3 regions of the Geobacillus sp. YHL genome follow, and region 3 is predicted to be linked to each of the others. Evidence: riboswitches for the same ligand, from Rfam matches in the RefSeq annotation. Region 3 holds a riboswitch; each other region holds the start of a gene.
What was found. Region 3 has a riboswitch for cobalamin ahead of JCR24_RS08835 (ABC transporter substrate-binding protein). Riboswitches for the same ligand answer to the same signal wherever they lie in the genome.
Positions count from the first base shown of each region.

Region 1 (5,267 bases), on a different contig from region 3:
CAGTCTTGGTTCGTTGACACATTGCCAGTATTTCTCGCGGAAACTCCCGCACCCTTTTTCCTCATCATAAAAATCTTCCAAGCTAAACCCCATCACCTTCCGCACTTCATGCGGATCAAACAAATACCAGTCGCCGCGCTGTTCGACTTGCTCCATGAACAAATCAGGGATGCAAACGCCGGTGAACAAATCATGCGTCCGCAGCCGTTCGTCACCGTTGTTGAGCCGCGCATCGAGAAACGCAAAAATGTCTTTATGCCATACATCCAAATAGACGGAAATGGCCCCTTTTCGCTGTCCCAACTGATCGACGCTCACCGCTGTATTGTTCAACTGCTTCATCCACGGGATGACGCCGGAGGAGACCCCTTTGAATCCTTTGATGTCGCTGCCGCGCGAACGGATTTTGCCTAAATAGACGCCGATGCCGCCGCCCGATTTCGACAAATTGGCGATGTCGGTGTTGCTGTCATAAATCCCTTGCAAGCTGTCATCGACCGTGTCGACAAAGCAGCTCGACAGCTGGCCGTATGACTTTCCGGCATTGGCAAGCGTCGGCGTCGCCACGGTCATGTATAAGTTGCTTAACGCCCAATACGCTTCCTTCACGAGCTCAAGGCGCCGCTTGGGTGGTTCATTCGCCATTAGCGTCATGGCGATGACAAGAAACCGCTCCTGCGGCAATTCATACAGCCGCCGCTCATAATCGCGGGCCAAATACCGATCAGCGAGCGTGCGCAGCCCGATGTACGTAAACAGCTTGTCCTTCTCCGGATCAAGAAACGCACCGATGGCATCAATTTCTTCTTTCGTATAACGTTCAAGCAGCAGCGGACTGTACACCCCTTGTTCTGTCAGCGCAACAAGCAGCGAGTAGAAATCGCCATACCGCTCGCGCTCGTCATACCCACGCTGCCGCGCCGCTTCACGGTACAATTGCCGCAAATACAGCCGGGCGCACACAAATGTCCAGTCCGGCTCATCTTCATCAATGTAAGAAAGTCCTTCCAAAATAGCCGTTTGGTGCAGCTGTTCTACCGTGACGGACTCCTTTCGACTGAGAAGCTGCCAAACACGCTCGACGTATTCATCAAGCGACAGACGGCCGAATCCAGCGGCGGCTTGCCCAATCAGCGACGCAAACTCTTCACGTGAAAAAGAAACCGGCTTCCCTTGGTCATCGATGATGATCATTTTCGTCAATGCGGTCATTCGTTTCCCCACTCCTTCAATAAAAAATCCGCTCGGGCAGGCGAGCGGATGAAACGACAGACGGAAAAAAGGCATACGAAACCCTTTTTCTTTTCCCCTATCGTTTCATCTTCTCACACCCCGAAGAACATGAAACGTTCCAAGCAAGGCAGGTCTCCTGACTCGTGCATCGTCCTACTTTGGGGCCTTCCCAGCGGCGCGCCGAATGGCTCTTGCCGCCAGTGGCCATCCCATTTCGTCCGCACATACAGTTGCGGGGGCAGTTCCGGATTCACACCGGATTCCCTATTAAGTCCTGATGGACACCATTGCTTGGCAGAACGATATGTAGTTGTACAACAAGACTTCAAAACCAATATATAGTATTTTAGCATCCTGATGGAACAAGCATATACCAAAACCGGGAAAATTGCAAGAGCAGTTGAATGGAATTTTCCTTTCTGCCAATTATCGTTTTTTGTTCATATTCCGTTCCTGAACACTCTCCCACCTACGCAAATGCGTAGAGGTGGGAGATTCTTTGGAACACCCGCCCCACGTCAGGTTGCCAGCCAAGCCATCCCCGTGCATCCCACGGTTTGGTTGCCTTCCGAAGACAGCCAACGAAGCCCTTCTTTCAAGATATTTTGGGCGGCGTTGGGGAACCCGAGTTCGACAGTCACTAGGCAAACAAAATGCCTCTCGCCCCTTGATACAAAAGGGATCGGAGGCATTTGGGCACACTTCGGGCGTGTATCTAGGTGCGAGGGTGGATGCCTAGAATCTTTGGAGGAGGTTCCAGCCCTAGAGCCGCAAGGAATAGCGCTTGTTTGGCCGTCAGTTCGGTTCGTTGATAAAGGTCGCCGTTTTTTGAAGAAAAATGTCCAAGCATGAGACGCTCGCATTCGTCTCTTACTTTCGGCCACGATTCATGAGTTCGGATCTCCACGATCCGAACCAGCAAGAGAGCCAGCCAACTGAGCAGCACATGCGCCCGGATACGGTCTTCCAAGCGATGATACATGGGGCGCAGCTCGAGTGTTGATTTCAACGTCCGAAAGGCCTGCTCGATATCCACCAGTTGCTTATACCCAAGCGCGACATCCTCGGCAGACAAGGTGTCATCGGAGGTTCGGATGAGATATTTGCCATCGTACTTTTCCGCTTCACGAACCGCTTGCTTGTCGATGCGAAGCGTTCCATCCTTCAATTGACGCAAGTATTTTCCGTAGGACGGATGGGAACGCAGCCGGCAGGTGGCCTTATGATGAGCTTCATTGGGGAGTTGGCGAAGCCCCTCCAACTCCTCTTTCAGCGATTCGAGCAGCTTTTCCCGTTCCTTGCGTTGGCGTTCGGCTTCGCTGGGATTGTACACGAGAACATAGCGCTGACGCGCTTCTCCGTCGCCCACGATGATTTCTTTGATATGCAAGTTCTCGCGAACTTGTTGGTAGCGCCCGCGACGGTTTAGGGCCTCTTCGACGGCGGCTTTGCCGGACCGCATTTTTTCGCCGACAATGTAGTGTCCCCCGGCCTGTTGCAAGATTCGCAAATTCTCTTCAGACGAAAATCCGCGGTCCATCACGCTGATCACACGCCCAAGCTTCCAGCCAATCAAGTCTTGTTTCACCTGTTTGATGACCGTCATATCCATCGTATTGCCAGGCCATACCCAAGCGCGAATGGGGACTCCTTCCCGGGTGACGGCCAGTCCAATGACGATTTGGACCAAATCGGGACGCTTATCTTTGGAAAACCCCTGCTTTCGAAGCGATTCTCCTTCTGGTGTTTCGGATGGATCCACTTCGAAGTACGACGAAGTCGTATCAAAGTAAATCAAATCGACTTCCAGGTTCAATAAATCGGCCACGGCATGGAACACTTGGCGTTCCAATTCCGGCTGCACAGCCAGCAGCTCATCCATCGCCCGGTACAACTGGTGGCTGGCGACTTGGGGAAGATGAGGGATATGCACGTCTTTCTCCACCCACTCCTCCATCGCCAACTTGCTTGACGGATGAAGGGCACGATTCGCCACCATGGCAAAAATCAGCCGTTCCAACGGAATCTGATGATATCGGGAGGCAAACAAGGAGTGGAGAATCTCTCCCAATCCCAGTTGTCTCCAGAGCTGATCCAAAAGCCAAGCGCCACCAAGGCGTTTGCTTGATTGAAACTGAAAGTCATCCGACACTTCTCCTGTCAACGTCTCGATTTCCCAAGCCTGCTCAGGAGAAAGGAATCGCGAAATGCTTTTGGCCAGACGCTCCAAGACAGCGCGATCCACCTCGTCTTCGCGCCCAAACGAATAAATCACCTTCGCTTTCGCATATTTGGCCTTCGGATCCCATTCGTTGTGAGCAAGCTGGAGATACGCCACGGTCGTTCCATCTTTGTTTTTGCGTGTTACTCGCCGTATGTACATGCCTATATTATAACCGATATTCAGCTGTTTTAAAAGTTAAAATAAACAAGTCGTGTGCCTATGAAATTCAGCGTTTTTTTCTAGGATCCGCATCGCGAAATCTTTGATATAACAGCATTTTGGCCATTTTCATTTGCCTAAAATGGCCTCAAAACTGTCGAACTCGGGGGGAACATCCATGATGGAAGGCGCCGATTCATATCCCCCGCTTACACTGAACGCGTGGAAGGGGGGATCTTCTCGGTTAGAGATGATAAAATCCTGTTTTAAAAATCAAAGCGGACCTGTTTCCCCGCTTTCGCTTCACTGGAAGGAATGAGAGTTTTCTCGGTTCAGATGATAAAAAAGCGTCCCGACTGAGCTCCGGGACGCTTCATTTCTCTGCTACGCCTCCAAAACAGACGCTGGCCGCTTCTCGTTTTGTACGGATTGAGCAAAATCGTACTTCTTTTCCACATAGACTTGATGCCAAACCATAAACGCCAAGACCGTCCACAGCTTGCGGCTATGATCCGCCTTGTGGCGGGCATGTTCATCCAGCAGCCGATAGAGCACGTCCTTATGGAACAGATGATCAGTTTCGCTTTCGTTGATGAGCTGTCTCGCCCAGTCATACATTTCGTTTTTCAGCCAGTGGCGAATCGGCACGGGAAACCCTAATTTTTTCCGGTTTAACACATGATCCGGTACGATGCCCTCGGCCGCTTTGCGCAAAATATATTTCGTCGTGCCGTTGGCTGTTTTCATGTCAGGGGCGATTTGCCTAGCAACCTCAAATACCTTTTTGTCTAAAAAGGGAACGCGCAGCTCAAGCGAATGGGCCATCGTCATTTTGTCCGCTTTGACTAAAATATCGCCCCTTAGCCATGTATGAAGATCAATATACTGCATCCGGTTGACGGGTGGGTAATGAAGCGTTTCGCGGTAAAAAGGAGCCGTCACCGCCGTATATTCGCGCCCCTCTTGGTACGTTTTGAGCAACGCCGCTTTTTCCTTTTCGCTATAGATTTTCGCATTGCCGACATACCGTTCTTCAAGCGGCGTCGTTCCGCGCTCCAAAAAGCTTTTTCCTTTCATTCCGTCCGGAAGCATCTTCGCGATCACCCGCAACACCGCTTTTACGATGTTTGGCATGCGCGCAAACAGCCGCAACGACTCTGGTTCGCGGTAAATGTTGTAGCCGCCAAACAGCTCGTCCGCCCCCTCGCCGGAAAGCACAACCGTGACATGCTTTCTCGCCTCACGAGCGACAAAATACAGCGGCACAGCCGCAGGATCGGCAAGCGGATCGTCCATATGCCACATAATTTTCGGCAGCTCTTCCATATACTCCTGCGGTGAGATGACATAGCTAATGTTGTCTACCCCAAGCTTCTCTGCGGTTTCTTTTGCGACATCGATTTCACTGAACCCTTCCCGCTCAAACCCGACGGAAAATGTCTTCAGGTGCGGATGGAATTGTTTCGCGATGGCGACGATGAACGATGAATCAATGCCTCCCGACAAAAACGCACCGACCGGCACATCGCTGCGCATATGGACGTTGACCGAATCAAACAGCGCATCGCGGATTTTCTTTACAAGCTCCTCTTCCGATTGGCGAATGGGCTCGAAGGATGCCTTCCAATAACGATGAATGGTGAGCGGTTTT
Region 1 is NZ_JAEIGB010000018.1:9,686-14,952, reverse strand. Features, by position in the region: gene JCR24_RS13535 (ribonucleoside-diphosphate reductase subunit alpha) at 1-1,287, opposite strand, end outside; cobalamin riboswitch at 1,343-1,538, opposite strand; gene JCR24_RS13530 (IS1634 family transposase) at 1,949-3,616, opposite strand; gene asnB (asparagine synthase (glutamine-hydrolyzing)) at 4,001-5,267, opposite strand, start outside.
Region 1: it holds a riboswitch for cobalamin, as region 3 does, so the genes downstream of both, JCR24_RS13535 (ribonucleoside-diphosphate reductase subunit alpha) here and JCR24_RS08835 (ABC transporter substrate-binding protein) in region 3, are expected to answer to the same signal.

Region 2 (5,267 bases), on a different contig from region 3:
CACGCGGCGGAAAAACTTATGAAACCGTTCATTTGGATGTGCTTGTTCTTGATACTGTTCGATGATTTCTGCCATAACCGCCACAATTTCTTCCGGCGGAATGCCTTCCGCGACGAGCTGGCCGGGATGGGCGTTGCGGCCGACCGTTTTCCCGCCCAAAAACAAATCAAATTTCCCTTTCCGGTACACAAGCCCGATGTCTTCGTGCACCGCGCCGTAGCACGCCATCCCGCAGCCGTTGATGCCAAGCTTCAACTCTTTCGGCAGCGCCATGCCGCCAAACCGGCGCGCCAATTCCTCCGCGTATGGAATGGCGTCTTTTTTCTCTCCATCGCAAAAATCACATGCCTTCACCGTCAGCACATCACCGACCGGCATCACGATCAGTCCGGCGTCAACGAGACGGGCCACAAGCCCATCTGGGTCCTCTGTCAACCGTTCGATTTTCATATAATGATCCGGTGTGTAGGTCATTTTTCCATCCATCCCTACCACTTCCGCAAGCACGATGAGCTGTTCCGGGGTGAACTGTTTATTGGCCACGCCCGGGCTCACCGCCGCTTCCAACAACACGGCCGCCGTCTTTCTTGTTTTCCGTCTCTCTAAAGCGGCGAGCGCGTCTTCGGCTGTTTCTTTCACCCGTTTTGGCGCGGCGGTCGGCTGCCGTTTGGCTGTTTTTGCCAGCGGTGCAGCAAGCGGCGGCAAAACGGCAGCCAGCGGCGTTGGCTCGGCCTCCTTCGTGGCCGCGGCAACAGACGGCGGTCGAACCGCGGTGGCCAAGGCGGTGAAAGCACGATCCTTCTGGTTGTCCCCGGCGAGGACAGCCGCTTCGGACGGTCCTGATGCCCCCGTGCTTCCTTCGCCCTCATCTTCCAGCGGTTTCGTCTGGTCAAGCGCCCACGGCTCCGCTTCTTTGCGCAGCCGTTCATGCGGTTTGAGCGGCTGGACGGCGGCTGCTAGTTGATACTTGCGCTGGTAGCCGCGCGGCGTGATCATCACGCCGTCATGGACGAATGTCGTTGAGTTGCCGATAATCACCGTCGTCAACATGCCGATCTCATGGTCAAGCATATGCGCCAAGTCGGTGAGGACGATATGCTGCCGCTCGCGGTACGCGCTTTTCACCAGACCGACCGGGGTTTCCGGAGACCGATGGCGGAGCAGGATGCGCTGTGCTTCCACAATCTGTCTAGTGCGCCGTCCGCTTTTCGGGTTGTAAAGCGCGATGACAAAATCGGCCGCGGCGGCGGCGTCAATCCGCTTTTCAATCAGCTCCCACGGCGTCAAATGGTCGCTCAAGCTGATCGTGCACGCATCGTGCATAATCGGTGCGCCAAGCAGCGCGGCGCACGAATGGATCGCGGAAATGCCGGGGATGACTTCGACTTCAATCGAGCTGTCTTTCGTCCACCCTTTTTCGATCAGCACTTCATACACGAGCCCGGCCATGCCGTACAACCCGGCGTCACCGCTTGAAATGACGGCGACCGTTTTGCCGCGCTCCGCCCATTTCACCGCCGCTTGGGCGCGGCTCACCTCTTCCGTCATGCCCGTGCTGATGATTTCCTTTCCGACAATCAGATCGCGCACAAGTTCGATGTACGTTTTGTAGCCAATGATGACGTCGCTTTCTTCAATCGCTTCCCGAGCCCGTTTCGTCATATGGTCGACGCTTCCCGGGCCAAAGCCGACAATGAGCAATTTGCCGCCCACTTTACAGCCCCCCTCTCCATATCTCGATTATCATCGACATCCCTAACCATATGCTGTAAATCCCTGTGACCGCACCAAGGACATAAAACAGTCGTTCCCGCTGCTTTGCTTTCCAAAATCCCCACGATAATCCAGCCGCTGTAGCAATCGTCGCAATGAGCAAGCCGGCGACAAACAGCACAAGCTGAAGGACAGCGGCGCTCACACGCACTTTTCCGACCGCGTGGGTGATAATGGCTAGCTGGGTCGGGCTTTCGACGCCAATGCCATGAATGATGCCGATGATCAAGGCGCCAGCCCAACCAACATGCGAAAAAGAACGGCAACTGTCCATTTCCCGCCTTCCCCGCAGCCATCGAGTAACCGTATGGCCGAACTCATAAAGGAGCTGAAACCGGCTTTTCACCTCACCCCGCCGAAAAAGAGAAAAAAGCATCATCCCGCCAAGAAGCACAAGCGTAACGCCAACTAAGAGCTCAATGGCGGCGGCTGACGACTCGGGAAGCCGGGCGCCGACCATGAGCGCCGCCACCCCCATGACAAACACGATTGCTCCGTGTCCAATAGCGTACATGATTCCGAGCGCCAACTGCTGTCTTCGCCGCGACTCGCTTCCGACCATATCCGCAATGGCCGCGACATGGTCGCTGTCCATCCCATGACGCATGCCGAGAAATATCGCTAACATTACATAACTGGCCCATTCCATCATTACGTCCTCCTCTTTCGAACGCCAATAACCGACTCCGTCCCACCAAGACGGGTCAACCCGTCTTCACGGTATTCATACGTCGCCCACGCGCGAAGCGGCTCGCCGTTTTGCAAATGGCGATGGACGACCTCTTTTGCCTTCTCCGGTGTCATCAACCGGTACCAGACGCCATCCGGGTAGACGATCATCACACACGCATCTTGACAGCGTCCGTTGCAGCGCGTCCTTGTTGTATGGACAGCGTCGTCAAGCCCAAGGCGGGCGATTTCCTCGCGCACCGCGGTTGTCACGTCATCTCCGCCATGGCGGAGGCACGTCCCTCCGTTGCAAATGAGCACATGATGCTTCATTCCCCGCAAATCCCACGTCGCCACCAAATCCCCCCTTTTGCTAGAATGGTAGAATGAAATGCGGCAGACGGACGGTTTTTCGACAAAAGAAAAAGCACCTCTACAGCAGAGGTGCAGAAAAATGTATACGAAAGCCGTAAACGGCCCAAACAGGGCCCCTAAAGCCGTCATTCTCCCGCACGTCTGCCTATAGTCCCGTAGGCATCCGTCCGATCCAAACAAGGCAGGTCTCCTGACTTAGGATCATCGCTTGGCGGCGTCTTCCCGAAGCATCCTTCAGTGACTTGTTGCCGCAAAGCTCTCCATCACAGTGGCGGGCACCGTGCCGGATTTTCACCGGGCTTCCCTTTTCACCCAAGCCCTTAAGCAGGCTTAGGCACCTTGTTTGTCTTACCGCCATATATGCGCTGTCATGGAACAAGCATCCGTTTTCATCGTAGTACAACCAATGCGTTGCCGTCAACCGTTTTTTGCCGACAAATCTTTGTTGGCGACGACAACGCCGTCCGCATCAGCGTACACGTACGCCCCTGGCTCCCAGCGGACGCCGCCAAACTCGAGCGCAACGTCGCGGGCGCCTTTTCCTTCTTTTTGGCATTTCGAGCGGGCGTTCCATTTCAACCAGAACGATACATCTCCAACTTGTCCAGGTCTAAGACAAATCCAGCGCCCAGCAATATATCCAATCCTAACAAACCGTTAATCCCCTCATAGTCCATCCCGCTAAAATCAATTTCATACTCTCTTAGCTGGAAAGAATCTAGCTGAATACAGTCTAATTTTTTTGTAAACGCGTACTCTTTCCCACCGATTCCGTAATAAGCCACAATACGATCGCCCGGCTCTACCCGCAAATGAATATCTTCTACTGCATTTTGAGAAATCACTGTTTTCGCCGCACCAGTATCAATCACCATATTATGAATCAACTTAGACCTTCCTTGATAAACGATTTCGATCGATGCAAACAGCAAGCCTTCACGATATTCAATCTGCATAATGAAATTTCCCTCTCAGGCCAATCGCTCCCCGAACTTTTAAAACAATCTCCTTGTGGCTAGTATGATAAACAAGCTGATTCCCTTTCGATTGCAGCAACTCACGAGTTGCATCCTTGTCCGAAACCGTTCCGATAACAGCCACCTCTTCAATGATTTCTTGATCTCCCTCTAAATGGGACTTTAATACTTGTAATTTCACAAATTGATTTGGATACAATGAACGCACTTCCTGCCATTCCATCTCCATCGCCTCAACCTGTTCGTTGTATTGAACGAGACTCGACCGCAGCCGTCAACCATTTTTCGCCAACAAATCTTTGTTGGCGACGACAACGCCGTCCGCATCAGCGTACACGTACGCCCCTGGCTCCCAGCGGACGCCGCCAAACTCGAGCGCAACGTCGCGTGAACCTTTTCCCTCTTTTTTGCTTTTCACCGGGCATGTGCCGATCGCCATCACGCCAATCGGCATGGCGCCAATTTCCGCTGAATCGCGGATGCAGCCGTGGATGATGACGCCAGCAAGCCCCCTCTCGCAAGCGATTTGCGCCAGCCGGTCGCCTAATAGCGCGACGCGGCGCGAGCCTTTTCCATCGACCACGAGCACCGTCCCCGGCGGCACCGTCTCCAGCGCTTCTCGGACAAGGACGTTGTCTTCAAACACATCGACCGTCGCAATCGGCCCGGAAAATGCCCGCTTTCCGCCGTACGATTGGAACGGCAACTCGCATACTTGCAACTCGTCTAAAAATTGATCGCATAAATCGGCTGTTTTCATTGTCGCTCTCCCCTTTCATGTTTTGCATTCGCCGTCATTCGCCAAAATCCTTCTGCCTCAGCAGTTTTTTGTCGACGATCTTTCATTCGAACGACTGACACGAACGCGGCGATGTGAACCAAACCATTGTGTGGCCGTCAATCGCTTCGATGTATTCCACCGATCGCATTGAAACCATAAAAAACGGCCCCGCGCCGATATATAGCGGAGACCGTTTTCACCGGCTCAAAGCCCCTCCGGTTTGACCAGACGTTCAGCTGGGCTAGCTGGATTCGAACCAGCGCATCACGGAGTCAAAGTCCGTTGCCTTACCGCTTGGCTATAGCCCAACGTTTTGTTGTCGTTTACAGTATGCGGCATGATAACGCACTTTATGCATCAAACTGAATATCCCTTTGCTTGATGTGCGAAACTATCGGTACAAGCATCCTTTCCCCACTATATCACCTCGTTTTTCCCTCGCACTTGTTTTCCCGATATGATAACTGGAAGGGGAGAGATGTATATGCGCCGGATCACGGTTTTTCGCTTCTATCTTTGCACATTGTTTTTGTTATCGTTGCCGATCGTCTTAGCGGCCGCGGCTGCCTGGCAGCCATCCAGCCAGCCGAAAACCGCCGTCATCGCCCACCGCGGCGCGTCCGGATACGCGCCGGAGCATACGCTCTCATCCTACCGCCTTGCCGCCCGCATGCAGGCGGACTATATCGAAG
Region 2 is NZ_JAEIGB010000002.1:236,747-242,013, forward strand. Features, by position in the region: gene cobJ (precorrin-3B C(17)-methyltransferase) at 1-1,713, opposite strand, end outside; gene JCR24_RS03715 (HoxN/HupN/NixA family nickel/cobalt transporter) at 1,715-2,422, opposite strand; gene JCR24_RS03720 ((2Fe-2S) ferredoxin domain-containing protein) at 2,425-2,799, opposite strand; cobalamin riboswitch at 2,981-3,174, opposite strand; partial or broken gene JCR24_RS03725 (RraA family protein) at 3,235-3,375, opposite strand; gene JCR24_RS03730 (retropepsin-like aspartic protease) at 3,393-3,773, opposite strand; gene JCR24_RS03735 (hypothetical protein) at 3,763-4,017, opposite strand; gene rraA (ribonuclease E activity regulator RraA) at 4,069-4,554, opposite strand; tRNA gene JCR24_RS03745 (tRNA-Gln) at 4,812-4,883, opposite strand; gene JCR24_RS03750 (glycerophosphodiester phosphodiesterase family protein) at 5,060-5,267, shown strand, end outside.
Region 2: it holds a riboswitch for cobalamin, as region 3 does, so the genes downstream of both, JCR24_RS03720 ((2Fe-2S) ferredoxin domain-containing protein) here and JCR24_RS08835 (ABC transporter substrate-binding protein) in region 3, are expected to answer to the same signal.

Region 3 (5,267 bases):
TTCAGTCGTCCGTCATGCCTTGGCGTGACGGAGGCAAGCAAAGGCTTGCCCTCGACAGTCGAAAAATCGATAAGTGGCTTTTCTGTCAAAGATATGTTAAACGTTTTGGTTGCACCTATATAAGTGTTTTAAGACACAGAAGGAATATTAAAATATAGGTATAGAAAGGGTTGAGGAATTTGAAGATTAAAGATGTATTTGGGGATTTGCCTACACTTACTACTGAACGTTTAATATTAAGAAAATTAACGTTAGATGATGCATATGATTTATTTGATTATGCGTCAAATCCGGAAAACTGCAAATATTTACCTTGGAGACCTCATCATACCATTGAAGATTCAATTCAATTTTTAGAATTTGTAATTAAGTCTTATAAAGAAGGTAGTTTAGCTCCGTGGGGAATCGTTTCAAAAGCAGACAATAAAATGATCGGGACAATTGATATAGTTAAATGGTTACCCAATCATCATAAAGCTGAGATAGGTTTTGTTTTATCGTATAAGTATTGGGGGAAGGGATTAGCAGTTGAAGCGGCTAATAAAATCATTGAATTTGGTTTTGACAAGATGGAATTAAACAGAATTGAGGCATTTGCTATGATTGAAAATGTTCAATCTTTAAGAGTTTTACAAAAGTTAGGGATGCAATTTGAAGGGGTTATGAGAGAACATTGGTATATTAAAGGTAAATTTAGGGATATGGCTATATACTCTATTCTAAAACGAGATTATTTTAAATCAAGGAACGGGTTGCAAAACGCATAACGGATGAATAAAGGGACACAAAAAATCCACTCTTATTGGGAATCATATACAGTTACTAAAAAACTTCAAAGGGGTGACACTATCAAGAGTTCCAATTCTTTGATCGAATACACCGATGAAATCGATCCTCTTTTAGAGGCTTTATTTCGATGCATCGATCAACTTTTTTCTGGAAATACCTTATGTGGCGGGAAGATCACAGGTGTCTAAAAAGGTAATTGATTAAATGTTTATTTTGGAAAACGTGCTTTACGATCGATTCTTTGTAGCAGTTGATGAACATCTTCCGCTGTTTTTGCTATTTTTGATGTATTTATGAGTCTCTCATCTGTCCACCTTTTCAAGGACCAGCCGATGCTTTCAAAAGTAAGAATTTTCTGATGTTCATCATCATCTCTTAAACGATGTATGTGTTTAATCTCTGAAAGTGATCATGGTGGATGGTACGGCCCTTTGAAACATTCTTGTAGTATGATCTCCAAACAAAATGGGTCATTTCAACTCGGTATTACTAGTTTAAAGGTATAAAGAACGGTTGAACAAGTGAGAATTCTTTTTGTTTTCTCGATTAACCGCTGGAATAGTGGAGAAACAAAAGGTGCCTATGGTTATGTGATTGCTGTCTTCTTGAAAACTGGATTTGAAAAGTGTCTGTTTGATCTCCATAATGCGTTGAATGGGTATTTGATCAATTAAAGATTAACGGGGTAGAGCAGCCGCGTTGGTATAGATTTCATTGCTATCTGTTACATGTACAATTATAAATCATTATTGGAAATTTTTAATTTACACTCTATTTTTACCGCGTTATCAATTATAAGAAGAAGTTAAATTCTGAATATATATAAAAAGATATGTATTGCATGATGTTTAGTTACCCGTGGTGCTAGATAAAATCAGACGAGCATAAAAATAGTCCTTGTATGAAAATCTCCTTTTAAAATGAAAGTGCTCATCTAACATTAGAAAGGAGAAATCCCATACAAGAGCGTCTTCATTTTACAACGGATCAAGCGGAAATTCAAAAGCAATATACGGCGATCTTGTTCTTGGTATCAGCGCAACTGTCTGGCGGCTCTAAATGTATTGTAGCGCTGAAATCGTCATTTGTTAAAGCAAGGAAATGGGTCATAATCGCCATTCATATTCTTGGAAAGTTGTTTTGTTTTACTTCGGAACGAGCAGGGTATCAGTATGTCATTGGAAACTTATTCACTAGGGAGATGTTCCCTGAACGCTCTCGATATAACTGTTGTTGTCGGTTGCTCCGTTTTTCCGTTAAATAGAGTTTTTCTAATAGATCCGTCACCAACTAGCGAGGCACGGACAACATCATGCCTATGCTGTTGTGGAGATCTTGTCCCTCTTGCGCTGTGTCATCACGTGAGGCGTTAATGTTCAACTAGCACCACGGATTTTCCTTATTTTTTTCAAGATGGCAGTATAGATGGGGCAGCTGCTTTTTTTCTGCAGGAGAGGGCTAGGATCATTCCGCGATGTAGGAGGAGAGCTTGATGGATAAACACCAACAAGCCATTATCACCGTTTCAGCCTATATTACGAATGACACGGGAGAGGTTTTGCTTGTTAAAAGCTATGACCGCTCCGATACGTGGGAAATGCCGGGTGGACAAGTTGAACCGGGCGAGCCGCTCGATCGGGCCGTTCATCGTGAGGTGCATGAAGAGACTGGCGTTGACATCCGTCTCATTGGGGTCAGCGGCGTGTACTACAATGAAACTAAAAATATCATAAACATTGCATTTAAAGCGACATATGTGAAAGGAAACGTTTTTCCCCAGCCTGAGGAAATTCAAGAGGCGAAGTTTGTGTTGATCGATGAGTCGAATATTGATGAATATGTGACATGGCCGCATTTGAAATCGCGGGTGCTCGATGCGATGAAAAGGGGATGCTCTGTTCCTTATGAAGCATGGGTCATGAATCCGTCTCGATTATCTGCAAGAGTGGGAAGGTGAAGTGCTGTAAATTCATAGTTGTCAAATGCTAAACGCTGCATTATTATAAAAATGTCCATATCCCATAACTGAATCCATTCGCAGCAAGGCGCCGAAAAGGCTTAATAGGGAATCCGGTGGGAATCCGGAGCTGTCCCCGCAACTGTCAATGCGGACGAAATGAAATCGCCACTGTACGGACGGATGGCTTGCGCTGTTTTCCGTACGGGAAGGCTTCAGAGTAGGATGAAGCATGAGCCAGTAGACCTGCCTTGCTTGCCGCAGTTTCCGAATCTTCGGGGGGTGAGACGCGGAAACAGTCGCATAGGGCATTGTTGTGCCCATTGGCGGTCTGTTTCGCGCTCATTCCCAGATTTAGGCGGAATGGGCGTTTTTTATTGTACATACATCACTGAAGGGGGAATGACGGATGAAACGTTGGACATGGCCGGCGGTGGTGGCGGTGTTCTTCCTTCTGGCCGCCGTGCTGGTCGGCTGCAGCGGTGGAGCCAATAGCAACGCCCAGCCAGCGAAAAAAGAAGAACCGAAAACGGAACAAGCGGCGTTTCCGGTGACGGTGAAAGACGGGCTTGGCGAGGATGTCACGATCAAAGCGGAACCGAAAAAGATCGTCTCGCTCATCCCAAGCAATACGGAAATCGCCTATGCGTTGGGGTTGGGCGATAAGATCGTCGGCGTCAGCGATTTTGACAATTACCCGGAAGACGTCAAAACGAAAACGAAAATCGGCGGCATGGAATTCAACGTCGAGAAAATCATTTCGCTCAAACCGGATCTTGTCTTGGCCCACGCGTCAAGCGCCCATAACTCGCGCGATGGCCTCAAGCAATTGAAAGACGCCGGCATCACCGTGCTTGTCGTGAATGACGCGAAGTCGTTCGACGATGTGTATGCGTCCATCGACTTGATCGGCAAAGCGACCGGGACGACAGACAAAGCGAAGCAAGTGATTAAGGATATGAAAGAGAAGCTTGCGCAAATTCAAGAAAAAGCGAAACAAATCCCGGCGGACAAACAAGCGAACGTCTGGATTGAAGTGTCGCCGCCGCCGCAGCTGTATACGGCCGGCAAAGGGACGTTTATGGATGAGATGCTTCAAGTGATTTCAGCGAAAAACGTCGCCGGCAGCTTGGAAGGCTGGCCGATGGTGACGGAAGAAAAAGCCGTAGCCTATAAGCCGGATGTGATCATCACGACATACGGCGGAGCGAAGCAAGTGTTTGCGCGCGCCGCTTGGAAAGACGTGCCGGCGGTGAAAAACAAGCGGGTGTATGACGTCAACACCGACTTAGTAAGCCGCCCGGGTCCGCGCCTTGTCGAAGGGGTCGAGGAACTTGCCAAAGCCATTTACCCGGATGTGTTCAAGTAAAACGTGGATGTATATATTGGCCGTCACGGCGGCCATGTTATCGTTGCTCGTAGGGATATCGACAGGATCGCTGTCGATTCCCTTTTCTTCTATTGTCCGCATTTTGGCGGCTGAATGGTTCGGAGCGGCGCTGCCTCGCCACATTCCGGCTGATTGGGTGCCGATCGTGATGGCGATCCGCTTGCCGCGCGTCGTGCTCGCTTTTTTGGTCGGGGCGTCATTGGCGCTGGCTGGCGCGGCGTTCCAAGGGTTGTTGAAAAATGCGCTCGCCGATCCGTACACGCTCGGCGTCTCGTCCGGCGCCTCGGTCGGGGCGGTGCTCGTCATCTTTCTCGGCTGGCAATGGCCGCTCTTTGGCACGTTCACGTTGCCGATCGTGAGCATTTTATGCGGCATGGCGACGCTTGTCGCCGTTTTGGCGTTCACTCGCGCGGTTGAGCCGCAGCTGTCGGTTGAGACGATCATTTTAGCCGGCATTATCTTCGGCGCGTTTTTCAGCGCGTTCATTTCGCTCATGATCGCGTTGACCGGGGAAGAATTGCGGCAAATCATCTCATGGCTGATGGGGAGCGTCGCGATGCGCGGCTGGAAATACAGCGGGCTTTTGTTGCCGTTTTTTCTCATCGGCGCGGCGGTGCTTCTCGCCAACGGCCGCGAGTTGAACGCGTTTGCTTTTGGCGAGGCGGCGGCGCTTCATGTCGGCGTTGATGTTACGCGCCGAAAAGTCATCATTTTGACGGCGGCGGCGCTGCTCACCGGCGCGGCGGTGTCGGTGTCCGGGACGATCGGTTTTGTTGGGCTCGTTGTTCCGCATATGGTTCGGCTTGTGTGCGGGCCAAACTACCGGGTGCTCTTGCCGCTATCGCTCTTGTACGGCGGGGCGTTTCTTGTGCTTGCCGATGTGGCGGCGCGGACGATCATTGAACCGCGCGAACTGCCGATCGGCGTCATCACCGCGCTGATCGGCGCCCCGCTATTTGCCGTCTTGTTTTTCCGAAAAATGAAGCGAAAGATGGGATGATGATGCTTGAGGTGCGGGCCGTATCGCATCGGTATGGACCAAAGCAAGTGCTTGATCGTGTGACGTTTTCCGTGGAAAAAGGGGAGCTGTTTGGCATCGTCGGGCCGAACGGCAGCGGAAAAACGACGCTG
Region 3 is NZ_JAEIGB010000007.1:100,761-106,027, reverse strand. Features, by position in the region: gene JCR24_RS08845 (GNAT family N-acetyltransferase) at 180-767, shown strand; partial or broken gene JCR24_RS17545 (IS982 family transposase) at 1,748-2,156, shown strand; gene JCR24_RS08840 (NUDIX hydrolase) at 2,279-2,746, shown strand; cobalamin riboswitch at 2,816-3,014, shown strand; gene JCR24_RS08835 (ABC transporter substrate-binding protein) at 3,156-4,115, shown strand; gene JCR24_RS08830 (FecCD family ABC transporter permease) at 4,102-5,136, shown strand; gene JCR24_RS08825 (adenosylcobinamide amidohydrolase) at 5,133-5,267, shown strand, end outside.